One region of the Cellulosimicrobium protaetiae genome, then DNA from elsewhere that is predicted to be linked to it. Evidence: predicted binding sites of a transcription regulator. Region 1 holds the regulator's gene; the other holds the start of a gene.

The links. Region 1 encodes HspR, which represses chaperone genes until heat shock. Its sites were predicted from a motif close to AAGTTGAGTCNNNNNGACTCAACTT; they were not measured.
Region 2: the regulator HspR is predicted to act here: its motif matches at 3,254-3,278, upstream of clpB (ATP-dependent chaperone ClpB).

The regions. Positions count from the first base shown of each region.
Region 1 is NZ_CP052757.1:1,134,479-1,141,943, reverse strand. It holds gene FIC82_RS04880 (sigma-70 family RNA polymerase sigma factor) at 1-3,195, opposite strand, end outside; gene FIC82_RS04875 (hypothetical protein) at 3,369-4,166, shown strand; gene FIC82_RS04870 (DUF1540 domain-containing protein) at 4,317-4,625, opposite strand; gene FIC82_RS04865 (heat shock protein transcriptional repressor HspR) at 4,857-5,387, opposite strand; gene FIC82_RS04860 (DnaJ C-terminal domain-containing protein) at 5,398-6,390, opposite strand; gene grpE (nucleotide exchange factor GrpE) at 6,602-7,246, opposite strand; gene dnaK (molecular chaperone DnaK) at 7,243-7,465, opposite strand, start outside.
Region 2 is NZ_CP052757.1:4,450,903-4,458,367, forward strand. It holds gene FIC82_RS19180 (diacylglycerol/lipid kinase family protein) at 1-369, opposite strand, end outside; gene clpB (ATP-dependent chaperone ClpB) at 583-3,201, opposite strand; gene FIC82_RS20915 (LppM family (lipo)protein) at 3,494-4,843, shown strand; gene FIC82_RS19195 (TrkH family potassium uptake protein) at 4,968-6,356, opposite strand; gene FIC82_RS19200 (enoyl-CoA hydratase/isomerase family protein) at 6,436-7,465, opposite strand, start outside.

The DNA of each region.
Region 1 (7,465 bases):
CGTCTGCGTGGCTCCCGCCCTGACCGAGACCGGCCCGCTCACGCCCGGGACGGAGAAGGTCACGGGCAGCGTCGACGCGGTGTTGTCGAGGTGCAGCGTCACGGGGGCGCTCGACGTGTCGGTCGCCGGGTCGAACGCGCACTGACCCACCGTCGGCGCGGGGGCCGCGGGAGCGATCCGGTGCCCCTCGAGGAGCACGGGGAGCAGCGACTGGTAACCCTTGCCGTCACCGTCCGCGTCGGTGTGCCAGCGGTACTGCCGCAGGACGGCGTTCGCGCGCGTGGTGTCGCGCAGACCCGTGTCGAGGACGAGGTCGCCCGAGCGGCCGTCCGCGAGAGGGGCGATCGCCGCGGAGTCGGCCACGCCGGACCACGTGCCGGCGTCCGGCGCGAGGAGCCGTGCGTCGAGCCCCGCGCCCGTGCCGTTGGTGACGGTCGCCGTGTAGCGGACGGTGCCGCCGTCGTTGTCGGCCACGACGTCCACGTCGGCGGCGGTGAGCCACGGCGGCGGGGTCCAGCAGTCGAGCGCGGCGAACGCGCCCGCGTCGAGCGGGATCGTGAACGTCTCGCCCGCGACCGTCGTCGACAGCACGAGGCTCGCGCGCCCAGCCGGGAAGCGCACGCCGTCGTCGACCCGGAGCGTCGCCGTCTCCCGCGCCGCGAGGACCGCCGTCGCGGTCGACCCGGCGGCGTGCGCGGTCACGGTGAGGTCGTCGTAGGCCGTGGTGTTCGTGTAGGTCGCGAGGACCGAGGCGAGGCCGCCGTCGGTCGCGGCGCACTGCGGCACGACAGCGCGGCGCTCGCCGTCCGGGTCGAGCAGGCCGTCCCCGGCCGCCGCCCAGGGAGCATCGACCTCGGGGTCGACCGACGCCCTGCCCGTGTGCGCACCGTCCGCGGTCGCCTCCACCTGGAGGTCGGCCACGTCGTCCGGGACGTCCGCCAGGTCGGCGAGGAGACGCACCGCGACGTCCACGGTGGCCCGCGGTGCGAGGGTCGTGCCGTTCGGCGACGCACAGGTCACCGTCCCGTCCTCGGTCGCGTCACAGGTCCAGCCTGCCGGGCCGCCGCCGACGAGGCTCAGCCCGTCCGGGAGGTCGACCGTCACGCGGGGCTCCACTGCGGGCCGGTCGCCGCTGTTGCGCAGGGCGACCCGCAGCGTCGCGTCGCCGGGGTTGTCGAACGCGAGGACCGGCTCCGCGGTGACGCGCAGCTCGGGACCCCAGTAGCTGACCTGCGTCGGGGGGAACGACCGGTGCGACGGCTCGATGCCCTTGGCCCGCAACGACGCGGTGAAGGCGTACTCCCCGCCCGAGTCGGCCTGCACCTGGACGGCCAGGTCCTGCGTCGCGCGCGGCGCGAGCACGCCGACCGAGCACGTGACACGGCTCGACCCGTCGCTCTGGGGCACCGCGCTGCCGCACGGGAGCGCGGCAGCCCGGACCGGGCCTGCGGCCGCCGCCCCGCGCGCGACGAGGGAGGCGCTCTGGGTCGACACCCCGGCCGGGAGCGTGAGGTCGACGAAGACCTCCTCCGCGGACCGGCCACCCGTGTTCGACGCCGTCATGACGAGGTCGGCGGGCTGCCGCGCCGCGAGCGTCACCGGCGCGAGCGAGAGCTCGAGCGCTGCCGGGGCCGGCTCGGGAGTGCCGGGGTCGGTGGGTCCGGGGTCGACGGGCCCGGGGTCAGACGTCCCGGGGTCGGTCGGCCCCGGTGCGCCGGTTCCGGGGTCGGGTGCCGCCCCGCCGGGGGACGACGACCCGGGCTCGGAGCCGATCGGTGCGCCGTCGCCCGTCGTCCCGTCGCCGGTCCCCGTCGTGTCCCCGGTGCCGGCGGTGGTCTCGTCGGTCGGGGCCGGCGGGATGTTCGTGGGCGACGTCGGGTCGGTGGTGGGGTCCGGCGTCGCAGTGGTCCCCGTGGTCGGCGACTCGGTCGGCGACGGCGAGGACTGCGCGGTCGGCGCGGGCTCGGGATCCGGCGAGAACACGCCCATCGCGCCAGCGACCGAGAGGCCCGCAACAGCGAGGACCCCGACCGTGACCGCTGCCGCGGCGAGCGGCGCCGACGAGACCAGCGCGACGAGCCCTCCGGCCGCGGCGAGCGCGCCTCCCCCGGCGGTCGCGCCTCCGGCGGCGGCCGCACCACCGACCGCCGCCCCTGCCCCGACCGCTCCGCCGGAGCCTCCGGTCGCGCCCGCAGCGGCACCCGCACCGCCCACGGCGCCGGTTCCCGCGACGCTCGTCCCGGCCGCGCCACCGCCGCCGGCCCCGGCGGCCGTGCCACCCGAGCCGCCTGCGGCACCGCTGCCACCCGCGGACCCCGCTCCGGCGTTCGACGAACCCTGCAGCGCCGCGCCGACGCCACCGGCCACGGCCGCGCCGCCGAAGGTCGGCAGCGCCGTCCCGACGAGGCCGAGCGCGCCGACGCCGAAGACCAGGGGCGCGATGACCGCCCGCATGCCGTGCGAGACGTCCCCGAGCTCGAGCACCAGCCCGCGGCACTCGCCGCAGCCGTCGAGGTGCGACTCGACGCGGGCGGTCTCACGCTTGGCGAGGCCGCCGCGCACGTACGACCCGAGGAGCGCGTTGACGGCGCGGCACTCCTCGGCGGGGACGGACGTGAGGTGCTGCTGGAGGTACGCCTGTCGCAGTCCCTCGCGCGCGCGGTAGGCGAGCGCCGAGACGCCGTTCGCGGTGAGGCCGAGGATGGGCGCGATCTCGGCCGGGGAGAGGCTCTCGACCTCGGTGTACCAGAGCACGGCCCGCCACCGCTCCGGCAGCTCCTGGTAGGCGCGCGTGACCGTGGAGCGCTCGAAGCCCTCGAGCGTCGGGTCCTCGGTGGACGCCATCGGCCCGAACGCGGTCTCGAACGTGCGCTCGTCGTCGGTCGGCTGCGTGCGGCGCGCGCCGTTGACGAGGTCGTAGGAGAGCCGCCGGACGACGGTGAAGAGGTAGGCCCGGAAGGTGACGTCGGGCCCCCCGCCGCCCTGGAGCACGGACAGGGTGCGCGCGAACGCGTCGGAGACGACGTCGTCGGCGTCGGCCGTGGACCGGACGTACTGGCGGGCGACCGTCCGGGCCGCTGCGGCGTGCCGTTCGTAGAGGGCGCCGTAGGCGCTCGTGTCGCCCTCGCGTACGGCGGTGATGAGCTCGGCGTCGCTGAACGCCTCGCTCCACACCCGTTCTTGCGCCTGTGTCATGTCACCGCCCCGGAGACCGCCCCGAACCGAGGCTACGGTGGCCATAGTAGACGGACGTCCAACTCCGGGTCAGCGGCCTTCCGGCGACGGAACGGTATCGGCCAGACTCCTCCGCTTTCGCCCCTTTTCACCCCGGACGCCGAGTCTCGGAAACTTCTTCGCGGACTCGCGTCATGGATCGGCCGGTCGCCCGTCTCATCTACATGGACCACCTCCAGGGGTACGCCGCGCCCGCGCACGACACCGTGCGCGAACGCTGGCGCAGGACGAGCGCGGACAGCGTCTGGCTGCGACCGGGCGACTGGTACCACCCTGCCGTCGACGCGCTCGTCGAGGCGATGTGCGAGGAACGGGACGGCGCGCCCGCCGCCGAACGGCTCGGCCGCGCGAGGGCCGAGGCCGGGGTCGGGATCGGCGAGACCCTCGACGACGTCGCGTGCCTGTACGGGGTGCACGACCGTGAACCGGAGGTCCGGCTGCTGCGCGCGGTCGCCGTCGGCTGGTCGGAGGGGTACGAGGCGACCCCGGTCACGCCCGAGGTCCTGGATCCCGAGTCGGGCCTCGCGACCGCCCAGTACCTGGTCCACCGGCTCCGCGAGACGTACGGCGTCGCACGACGCGCGGGCAGCGACGCCACGCGGACGCACGGTCTGCTCGTCGTCGACGTCGCGCTCGACGACCTCACCGGCTGGCAACGCTTCGCGCGGTCGGCCGCGATGGGGCGCGCGCTCACGCAGACCTTCGGGGACGGGCACCCGATGGCGTCCCTCGGGAGCGGGATCTTCGTCGTCCTCGGCGAGCGCGGCGCCGACGAGGGCGAGCTGCGCACGGTGCTGCGGCACAACATCGAGCGCACCGGCCTGACGCTGGGTGTCACGGCGATCCTGCGCCGTCCGCCGCGCGTCTGGCTCGAACCGCTGCCACAGACCCACGCGGCCGCCGTCGAGCTCCTGAACGTGCTGCAGCGCTGACGCACGGGCGGACCCTGCACGACGACGGCCCGCACCGGCACGACGACGCCCCGACCGCACGGGCGAGCGTGGGGTCGGGGCGTGTCAGGGGGCGTCCCGCGGGCCGGTGGTGGCCGGCCCGCCTTCAGGGAGAGGTCTGCGGTCGCCGCGTCAGCGCGGCGTGAAGGTGAGGCAGTCGGCCTTGTCCTCGCCGGACGCCCCGGCGCCGACACGGATCGACGGGGCCGAGCACTCGAGCGAGGCGTTGTGGACGCACTCGGTGCGCTGGCAGGCACCGACGTGCGCGAGGACCTTCTCCAGGCCGCCCTTGGTGCCGAGCGGGATGAACGTCGCGCACTCGGCGTCGCCGGCGTGGCCCGCGATGGTGACGGCGCCCGCGTGGCACCCGTGGTCGTGGTTGTACCCGCAGCCGTCGATCGAACACTCGACGACCTGCGGCATCTCCATGAGGCTGCTCATCGCGATCTCTCCTGTCTGCGAGGACCCGTGGGGGCTGGGCTTCCGTCGTCCACGGTATTCCTGGAATTGCGCGATGTATAGCAAGGAAGGCCTGGCTAAGAAACGCAAGAATGCAGGGTAATTAGCGCACGACATTCTTGCGAAAATGCGTGCCGGCGGGTTTTGCCGCCTCGTCGTGCCCGCGTGCCGCACCCGGCCCCGGGCGCACGGCTGACGCCGCACCGACCGGCGTCAGGAGCGCGCGTCGTCGGACCGCGGCCGCCAGATGACCAGCGCGCGCGCCTCGCCGTGCTCGACGAGCGTCTCGCGCAGCGCCTCCTCGACCCCGCGGCGCACGCTGCGCCCGCGCGGCACCACGACGACGTCGCCGCTCGCCGCGGCGGCGAACACGCGACCGCCCGGCTCGACCCGCGCGGAGAGCGCCTCGATGCGCCGCTCCAGGCGTTCGACCTGCGACTCGAGCGCGAGGATGCGCTGGATACCCGCGAGGTTGATGCCCTCGTCGTGGCTGAGGCGCTGCACCTCGAGCAGCTTCGCGACGTCGCGCAGGGAGTAGCGCCGCCCCCGCCCCGACGTGCGCCGGGGGACGACGAGGCCGAGGCGGTCGTACTGACGCAGCGTCTGCGGGTGCATGCCCGCGAGCGCCGCGGCCTGGGAGATGACGAGGACGGGGGCGTCCTGGTCGACGTCGCTCGCCGGAGCCCGTCCGGAGCCACGTGCGTCCTCGCCGACCGAGAAGTCATGAGTCTTCCGGTGGGCCATCACGACCCCCTTACTCCGCGGCCTGACGGACCAGGTCGGCGCGCACGTCCTGGCCGTCCGTCTCGGCGGCGAACGTCTCGACCGCCTCGCGCGCGGCCTTCGAGAGCTTCTGCGGCACCGCGACCTGGACGGTGACGAGCAGGTCGCCGGTCGCCTTCGCGGTCTGCACGCCGCGGCCCTTGACGCGCAGCGTGCGGCCCGACGGGGTGCCGGCGGGGACCTTGACCTTCACGGACGCGCCGTCGAGCGTCGGCACGCTGATCGTCGCCCCGAGAGCGGCCTCGGCGAACGTCACGGGGACGGTCGCGCGCAGGTTGTTCCCGTCGAGCGAGAACACCGGGTGCGGGGTGACGTGGACGGTGACGACGAGGTCGCCGTCGGGCCCGCCGGCCATGCCGGGGCGTCCCTTGCCGCGCAGCCGGATCTTCTGGCCGTCGCGCACGCCCGGCGGGATGCGCGTGGTGACGTTGCGGCCGTCGACCGTGAAGGTGACGGTCGAGCCCTCGACCGCCTGGCGGAACGGGAGGGTCGTGGCCGCGGCGACGTCCGCCCCGGCCCGCGGGCGGGGGCCGCCGCCGAACTGCTGCGCGCCCGCGCCGCCGAACATCGAGCCGAGGATGTCCTCGAACCCGCCCGCGCCCTGACCACCGGTCGAGTAGCGGACCCGGGTGCCGCCCGGGCCGCCGCCGCCGAACATGCCGCCGAACACGTCCTCGAAGCCCGCGCCCCCGGGACCGCCGGGGCCCGCGGAGAAGCGCGCGCCGCCGCCGGCCATCGCGCGGATCGCGTCGTACTGCTCGCGCTCCTTGGCGTCGGACAGCACGGCGTAGGCCTCGCCGATCTCCTTGAACTTCGCCTCGGCCGTCTCGTCACCCTGGTTCTGGTCGGGGTGGTACTGGCGCGCGAGCTTGCGGTAGGCCTTCTTGATCGTGGCGTCGTCGGCGTCCTTGGGGACGCCGAGCGCGGCGTAGAAGTCCTTCTCCATCCAGTCCTGTCCGGTCACGGCGCCTCCCTCCTGTCGGTGGTCGTGGTCCTGGTCCTTCGCGTCGTGGGGTGGTCGGTGATGCGTGTGCTGTGCTCGTCGCGGAGGTCCCCGCGGGCTCCCCGCTGTGATCCTCGCGTGCCCGACGGCGGGGCGCACCTTCGCGCGGAAGGTGCGCCCGCGCCGTCGGGCAGGCGGTGGTGGTGGCGCGGCGCTGCCCGCGCCGGGCCGCCTACTCCGGGCCGACGACCGAGACCCGCGCGGCGCGCACGACGCGGTCCCCGATCCGGTAGCCCGGCTCGATGACGAGGTTCACCGTGGTGGTGGTGGCCTCGGGGTCGGGCTGGTGCATGAGCGCCTCGTGGACGGTCGGGTCGAACTCCTCCCCGACCTTGCCGTAGCGCTCGATGCCGAACCTCTCCAGGCTCGCGTCGAGCTTCTCCGCGATCGCGGCGAACGGGCCCGTGAGCTCGCCGTGCTGGCGTGCACGGTCGACATCGTCGAGCACCGGCAGGAGCGCGGTGAGCACGTCCTCCACGCCCTTCGCCCGCGCGGCCTCCTGGTCGCGCAGCGAGCGGTTGCGGTAGTTCGTGAAGCTCGCCCGCTCGCGCTGGAGCGCGTCGAGGTGCTCGGCGGCCTCGGCCTTCGCGGCCAGGACGGCAGCGTCGACCTCGGCCTCGTCGGACGGCTCGAAGTCGAGGCCCGCGAGCGGGTCCGTCTCCGCGTCGTCACCGGCCGAGCCGCCGGCCGCCCCGGAGGCCGCGGCCTCCGGGTCGACCTTGCGCTTGTCGGTGAAGTGGAACGGCTTGTCCTCGGGGCCCTGGCCGGGCTCGCGCCCGGCCTGCTCCTCGGGGCCCCGGTCCTCGGGGGACGTCACTTCTTGTCGTCCTCGTCGTCCACGATCTCGGCGTCGACGACGTCCTCGTCCGGAGCGCTCGAGGCACCCGCGGCGGCGGTCGCGTCGTCCTGCGCGGCGCCGGGGTTGCCGGCGGCCTGCTCCTGCTCGGCCGAGGCGTAGAGCGCCTGGCCGATCTTCTGCGCGGACGCGACGAGCTTCTCGTGCGCGGTCTTCACGGCGTCGGCGTCCTCGCCCTCG
Region 2 (7,465 bases), 1.3 Mb from region 1:
GGGCCGCGGCGGGATGCCGAGGTTCGTCGCGAGCAGGTTCCCCGTGCCGCCCGGCAGGATCGCGAGCGCCGCGTCGGTGCCCACGAGCCCCTCGATGCACGCCCGGACCGTCCCGTCGCCGCCGCTGACGAACACGACCTCCGCGCCGTCGTCGACGGCCTGGCGCGCCTGGCCCGTCCCCGGGTCCTCCGCGGTGGTCTCGAGCCACGCGGGCTCGGGCCATCCCGCCTCGGCGAGGCGCGCGGTGATCGTGGCGCGCAAGGCGTCGAGACCGTCGACCCGGTTCGGGTTGACGATGACGGCGGAGCGCAGGGGCTTCTCGTCGAGGCGTTGCTGGGCGGCGGGCTCGGTGGTCTCGTCGGTCGGCACGACCCGAGTATGTCCCGGCCCCGGACCACCCGCCCGACGTCGGCCGCCCTCGCCCCACCCACGAGAACCCTGGTCCCGCGAGGTAGAACCGTGGTTGCGCGAGGTAGAACCGTGGTTGCGCGAGGTAGAACCCTGGTCCACGACCAGGGTTCTCTCTCGGCCTACCAGAGTTCTACCTCGGCGGACCAGGGTTCTACCTCGGCGGGGCGGGGGTCAGGCCGCGAGGGCCTCCGTGCCGAGGGTCAGGCCCTCGGACCCCGGGTCGCGGTCCACGACCACGACGTCGCCGTCGGTCACGTCGCCCGAGAGCAGCATCCGCGCGAGGCGGTCGCCGATCTCGCGCTGCACGAGGCGGCGCAGCGGGCGCGCGCCGTACGCGGGGTCGAAGCCCTCGAGCGCGAGCCACTCCCGCGCCGCCGTCGTGACGTCGAGCGTGATGCGCCGGTCGGCGAGCCGCCGGCCGAGCCCCGCGACCTGGATGTCCACGATCCGCCCGAGCTCCTCGATCGTGAGCGGCTCGAAGACGATCACGTCGTCGAGGCGGTTGAGGAACTCCGGCTTGAAGGACGCCCGCACGGTGCTCATGACGGCCTCGCGCTTCGCGGCGTCGTCGAGCATCGGGTCCACGAGGAACTGCGAGCCGAGGTTCGACGTGAGCACGAGGATGACGTTGCGGAAGTCGACCGTGCGGCCCTGGCCGTCGGTGAGGCGGCCGTCGTCGAGCACCTGCAGCAGGATGTCGAAGACCTCCGGGTGCGCCTTCTCGACCTCGTCGAGCAGCACGACCGAGTACGGCCGGCGCCGCACGGCCTCGGTGAGCTGGCCGCCCTCCTCGTAGCCGACGTACCCCGGGGGCGCGCCGACGAGCCGGGCCACCGAGTGCTTCTCGGAGTACTCCGACATGTCGATGCGCACCATGGCGCGCTCGTCGTCGAACAGGAAGTCGGCGAGCGACTTCGCGAGCTCGGTCTTGCCGACACCCGTCGGCCCCAGGAAGAGGAACGAGCCCGTGGGGCGGTCCGGGTCGGCGACACCCGCGCGCGACCGTCGGACGGCGTCCGACACGGAGCGCACCGCGGCCTGCTGGCCGATGAGGCGCTCCCCGATGACGTCCTCCATGTGCAGGAGCTTCTCGCTCTCGCCCTGGAGCATGCGGCCCGCGGGGATGCCGGTCCACGCGGACACGACCTCGGCGATCTCGTCCGCGCCGACCTTGTCGGCGATCATCGGCGCCTGCTCCGCGACGGCGTCGGCGGCGTCGGTGGCCGCCTCCTCGGCCTCGGCCGCGTCGAGCTCGCGCTGGAGCTGCGGGATCTCGCCGTACTGCAGCCGCCCCGCCGTCTCCAGGTCGCCCTCGCGCACGGCCCGCTCGACGGCGGTCCGCAGCTCGTCGAGCCGCGCGCGCAGGTCGCCGACGCGGTTGTGGCCCGCCTTCTCGGCCTCCCAGCGCGCGGTGAGCGCGGCGAGCTCCTCGCGCCGGTCGGCGAGGTCGGCGCGCAGCCTCTCCAGGCGTTCGAGCGACGCGGGGTCGGTCGACTCCGAGAGCACGACCTCCTCCATCTCCAGGCGCGTCACCGCGCGCTGGAGCTCGTCGATCTCGATCGGCGAGGAGTCGAGCTCCATGCGCAGGCGCGACGCGGCCTCGTCGACGAGGTCGATCGCCTTGTCCGGGAGCTGGCGGCCGGTGATGTACCGGTCGGAGAGCGACGCCGCGGCGACGAGCGCCGAGTCCGCGATCGTCACCTTGTGGTGCGCCTCGTACCGCTCCTTGAGGCCGCGCAGGATCGCGACCGTGTCCTCGACGGAGGGCTCCCCGACGAACACCTGCTGGAAGCGGCGCTCCAGCGCCGGGTCCTTCTCGACGTACTCCCGGTACTCGTCGAGCGTGGTCGCGCCGACGAGACGCAGCTCGCCGCGCGCGAGCATGGGCTTGAGCATGTTGCCCGCGTCCATGGCTCCTTCGCCGCCGGCCCCCGCGCCGACGACGGTGTGCAGCTCGTCGATGAACGTGACGACCTCGCCGTCGGAGGACCGGATCTCCTCCAGCACGGCCTTGAGCCGCTCCTCGAACTCGCCGCGGTACTTCGCGCCCGCGACCATGCTCGCGAGGTCGAGCGAGACGAGGCGCTTGCCCTGGAGCGACGTCGGGACGTCGCCCGCGACGATGCGCTGGGCGAGCCCCTCGACGACGGCCGTCTTGCCGACGCCGGGCTCGCCGATGAGGACGGGGTTGTTCTTGGTGCGGCGGCTCAAGACCTGCACGACGCGCCGGATCTCGGAGTCGCGCCCGATGACGGGGTCGAGCCTGCCCTCTGCGGCCGCGGCCGTGAGGTCGGTGCCGTACTGCTCGAGGGCCTTGTACGTGCCCTCGGGGTTGGGGCTCGTCACGCGCGCGCTGCCGCGCACCGCGGGCAGCGCCGAGCGCAGCGCGTCGGCGGTCGCGCCGGACTGCTGGAGGGCCGTCGCGGCGGGCGAGGATCCCGCGGCGATGCCGAGCAGGAGGTGCTCGGTCGAGACGTACTCGTCGCCGAGGGCCTGCGCCTCCTGCGCGGCGGCGTCGAGCGCCGTCGACGTGGCGCGCGACGGCGTCGGCTGTGCGACGGCCGACCCGCTCGCCGTGGGCAGCGCGACGAGCGCGGCGCGGACCTTCTGCCCGATCGCCTGCTTGTCCGCGCCGACGGCGTCGAGGAGCCCGACGGCGACCCCGCCCTCCTGCGTGAGCAGGGCGGCGAGGAGGTGCGTGGGCTCGAGCTGGGGGTTGCCGGCGGCCGACGCGGTCTGGATCGCCTCGCCGATCGCCTGCTGCGACTTCGTGGTGAACTTCGTTTCCATAGGTGCTCCGGTGTGGTGCTCGAAAGATGGTCTGACCAGTGGAACGACTCCGAAGTTGAGTGTATTCCGCTCAACTTCATTCGTCAGCCTCGCGCGCCGCTCCCGGTGGACCGTGGGCCCGAGCGGATGAACTCCGGCCGCATTCCGTCTCAAATCGGCATCGACCCTCGCCTCGGGCGACGATCCGCGACATGCTGGGCGGGTGAACTCCTCACCCTTGCGCAGACGACTCGGCCTCGGCGCCCTCTTCGCCACCCTCGCACTGTTCCTCGCGGGGTGCATGAGGATGGACATGGCCATCACCCTCAACGAGGACGACACGTTCGACGGCAGCGTCGTCATGGCGTTCAGCGACGAGCTCGCGACGTCCCTGGACATGGACCCGCAGGAGATGTGGGACCAGATGGGCTCCGAGATGGAGTCCGACCTGCCCGAGGGCGCGACGCAGGAGCCCTACGCGCAGGACGGCTACACCGGCACGAAGATCACCTACGCCGACCAGCCGATCGCGCAGCTCGACACCGGCGCGGCGGACTCGATCTCCGTCACGCGCGAGGGTGACGAGTACGTCGTGAGCGGGTCGATGGACATGACCGGCGAGGAGTTCAACCCGGACACGGGTGACGCGACGAGCGACGAGATGACGCGGCAGATGATGGAGGGCCTCGACATCAAGGTCGCCATCACCTTCCCGGGCGAGGTCGTCGAGTCGAACGGCACGGTCGACGGCAACACCGTGACGTGGACGCCGGTCGTCGGCGAGACCAACGAGATGACGGCGCGCGGCTCGGCCGTCGCGGGCGGCGCCGCGAGCGGCGGCGAGGACAGCTCCGACGAGTCGACCGAGGGCACCGACGGCACCACCGCGCCCGACGGCGGCGACAGCGCGGGCAACGCCTCGGACTCCGGCTCGATGGCCTGGCTCTGGTTCGTCATCGGCGGCGTCGTGCTGCTCGGCATCATCGGTCTCGTGCTGTGGCTCGTGCTCCGCTCCAAGCCGGACGCCCAGGACGGTCAGGCGGCGGGCTTCCAGCAGGGCGGCTACCCGGGTCAGCCCGGTCAGCCCGGTGCCTACGCCGCACCCGGCCAGCCTGGTCAGCCTGGTCAGTACCCCGGCCAGCCGCAGGGGCAGTACCCGGGCCAGCAGGGCCAGTACCCCGGGCAGCAGGGCGCCTACCCGGGCCAGCCCGGCGCCTACCCCGGGCAGCAGCCGGGCCAGCAGCAGCCGGGCGCGTACCCCGGCCAGCCGGGTGCCTACCCGGGCCAGCCGGGTCAGCAGCCGGGCGCCTACCCGGGCCAGCCGGGCGCGCCGCAGGGCTACGGGGCGCAGCCCCCGGCCCCGGGCCCGGGCCCGTACGGCACCCAGCCGCCCGCCCCGCCGCAGCCGCAGGGGGGCCACCCCGGAGCGGCGCCGTACGCGCCCCCCGGAGCGCCGCACCCGCAGTCGTCCCCGACGACACCGCTCCCCGCGCAGCCGCCCGTCCCCCCGGGGGCGACCCAGCCGCTGCCGCCGTACCAGCAGCCGGCCCCGACCCAGCCGCTCCCGCCGCAGCCGGGTGCGGGACCGGACGGTCCGGAGGCGCCGGGCGGCCCGGACGACGAGATCGACGACGCGACGCGTCTGCGCCCTCCGCCCGAGTGACCGGCGCGCCTCCTCGCGCGGTGGACTCCGCACGAGGCACGTGAGCCGTAGCAGCTGACGCACACGGCCCGCCCCGGGACGCCCGGGGCGGGCCGTCGCGGGTCTGACCGCGGCAGGAGCGCGCTCAGCCGATGATGGCGGCGCTCTCGGGCCGGCGGAACATGCGTGGGCGCTCGCGCAGCGCCAGAGCGGTGCCGAGGGTGATCGGCCCGAGCCGGCCCAGGAACATCAGCGCGACCAGGATGAGCTGGTGCGGTCCGGCAAGGTCGGCAGTGATCCCGGTGGACAGACCGGTGGTAGAGAACGCGGACGTGACCTCGAACAGGACCCGGTCCAGACCGTGGTGCGAGGTCGCGGTGATCACCAGGGTGGGCACCAGCACGGCCGCGACCCCGAGGAGCGCGACGGTGACCGCCTGGCGCTGTGTCGCCGGTGCGATGCGTCGGTCGAACGCGTCCACGTCGGGGTCACCCCGCAGCTCGGACCAGATCACGAACGCGAGAACCACGAAGGTCACGACCTTGATACCGCCCGCCGTGCCGGCGCTGCCGCCGCCGACGAACATCAGGACGTCGGTACCGAGCCAGGTGCCCTCGTTCATCGCGGAGGTGTCCACGGAGTTGAACCCGGCCGTGCGTGCCATGACGGACTGCGTGACCGCGCCGAGCAGCTTGCCCCCGATGCTCAACGGGCCGAGCGTGCGAGGGTTCGCCCACTCGAGCGCGAGGAAGAGCGCCGTGCCGCCGACCAGGAGCAGACCGGTCGTCGCGAGCGTGAGCTTCGTGTGCAGGGACCATCGCGAGGGCTTGGCCCGGCGCCGGCGGTAGAGCTCGAAGATCACCGGGAATCCGATCCCGCCCAGGACCACCGCGAGGCAGAGCGGCAGACAGATCCACGGGTCGGCGACGAACGTGACGAGCGAGTCGGAGTACAGGGCGAACCCGGCATTGTTGAAGGCGGAGACCGCGTGGAACACCCCACCCCATGCCGCCTCGCCCGGGCTCGCGCCGTACCCGACCATCAGCCGCCCCGCCACGAGAAGGGCGACGGCGCCCTCGACCGCCACCGTCACCCGGAGCACACCCACGAGAACCGAGCGCACGTCACCGAGCTGGACCGAGCGCGTGGACGCCTGGGCGACCATCCGCGTGTTCAGGTCCAGTCGTCGCGAGATCAACAGCCCCAGCAACGACGCCACCGTCATCACCCCGAACCCGCCGAGCTGGATCAGCGCCAGGATCACGACCTGCCCGAACGGCGTCCAGAACGTCGGTGTGTCCACCACGACGAGGCCTGTCACGCACGCGGCCGACGTCGCGGTGAACAACGCCTCCAGCGGCGTCGCGGCACGGTCCGCCGTCGCGACCGGGAGCATCAGCAGGACGGCACCGACGACGATCGCGGCCGCGAACCCCAGCACCACCAGGCGTCCGGGCCGGCGTCGCACCGGTCGGTCCGGGCGCACGCCGGACCCGAGCGGACGACGGTGAGGCAGCGAGGCGAGAGTCGGCACGCCACCGGTCTATCGCACGCGAGCGGCCCGTCGACCTGGTTCTTACGGAACTCTTACGCCCGGGCGCGCCCCGAGCGCGTCAGGACTCGACGGTGACCTCGACGACGTCGCCCACGGCGTCGAACCGCACCGCGGGCCAATAGCCGTCGAGGAAGTGCTCGCCGCACGAGTCCGCGAGGTGCACGACCGTGCCGCCGTCGTCGCGCCGCTCGACGAGCTCGACCACGAGGTCCCCGGTCGCCTCCGCCAGCTCGTCCGTCGTCGGCTCGTCCTCGCCGAACCGACGCACCACGGCCTCGACCGCGCGGCGCGCCAGCCGCGGGCTCAGGGCGTCGTCCCACAGCGCCTCCGCAGGCACGTACGCGAGCGCCTGCGCCCCGACGCCGGGGTCGACCTCGGCGAGCGTCGCGGGGTGCCACGAGGGGTCGCGGTCCTTGTCGACCACCTGCGCGCGGACGCCCTCGACGAGGTCGGGCTGCGTGTCGACGAACCAGCAGACGAGCCCGTACTCCTGCTCCAGCGCGGCGCGCAGGTCCGGGAGGCCGCGCGCGCTGCGCACCGCGGCGAGCGCCACGGTGAGAGCGGTCGGCGAGAGACGTTCGAGCTCGTCGGCCTCGGCGCCCGCCTGCTCGTCCCCGTCCCGGGCCGCGGCGCGCAGGCGCGCCCCGATCTCGGGCACGGTGCCCGCCGCGTACGCGGCGTCGACCGCCGTCTGCCGGGCGACGAGGCGCGAGACGGGTGCGGGCAGGGCGTGGCGGCGCACGACGTCACGCACGTCCTCGACGTCGAGCGGGTCGACGCCCGCGGTCGCGAGCGCGGCGAGGTCGGCGGCGAGGACCGGCAGCCGCTCGCTCGGCACGTGGTGGTCGGCGAGCCCGACGAAGATCGCGTCGGCGGCGTCCATCGTCACCGCGCCGAGCGCGAGCATCTCCCCGAGCCGCCCGGGGGCGCGCGCCAGGAGCCAGGACCCGCCGACGTCGGGCGTGAAGCCGATCCGCGTCTCCGGCATGGCGATGCGCGAGCGCTCGGTGACCACGCGCACCGGGGCGTGCGCGCCCACGCCGACGCCGCCGCCCATCGTGATGCCGTCCATGATCGTCACGACGGGC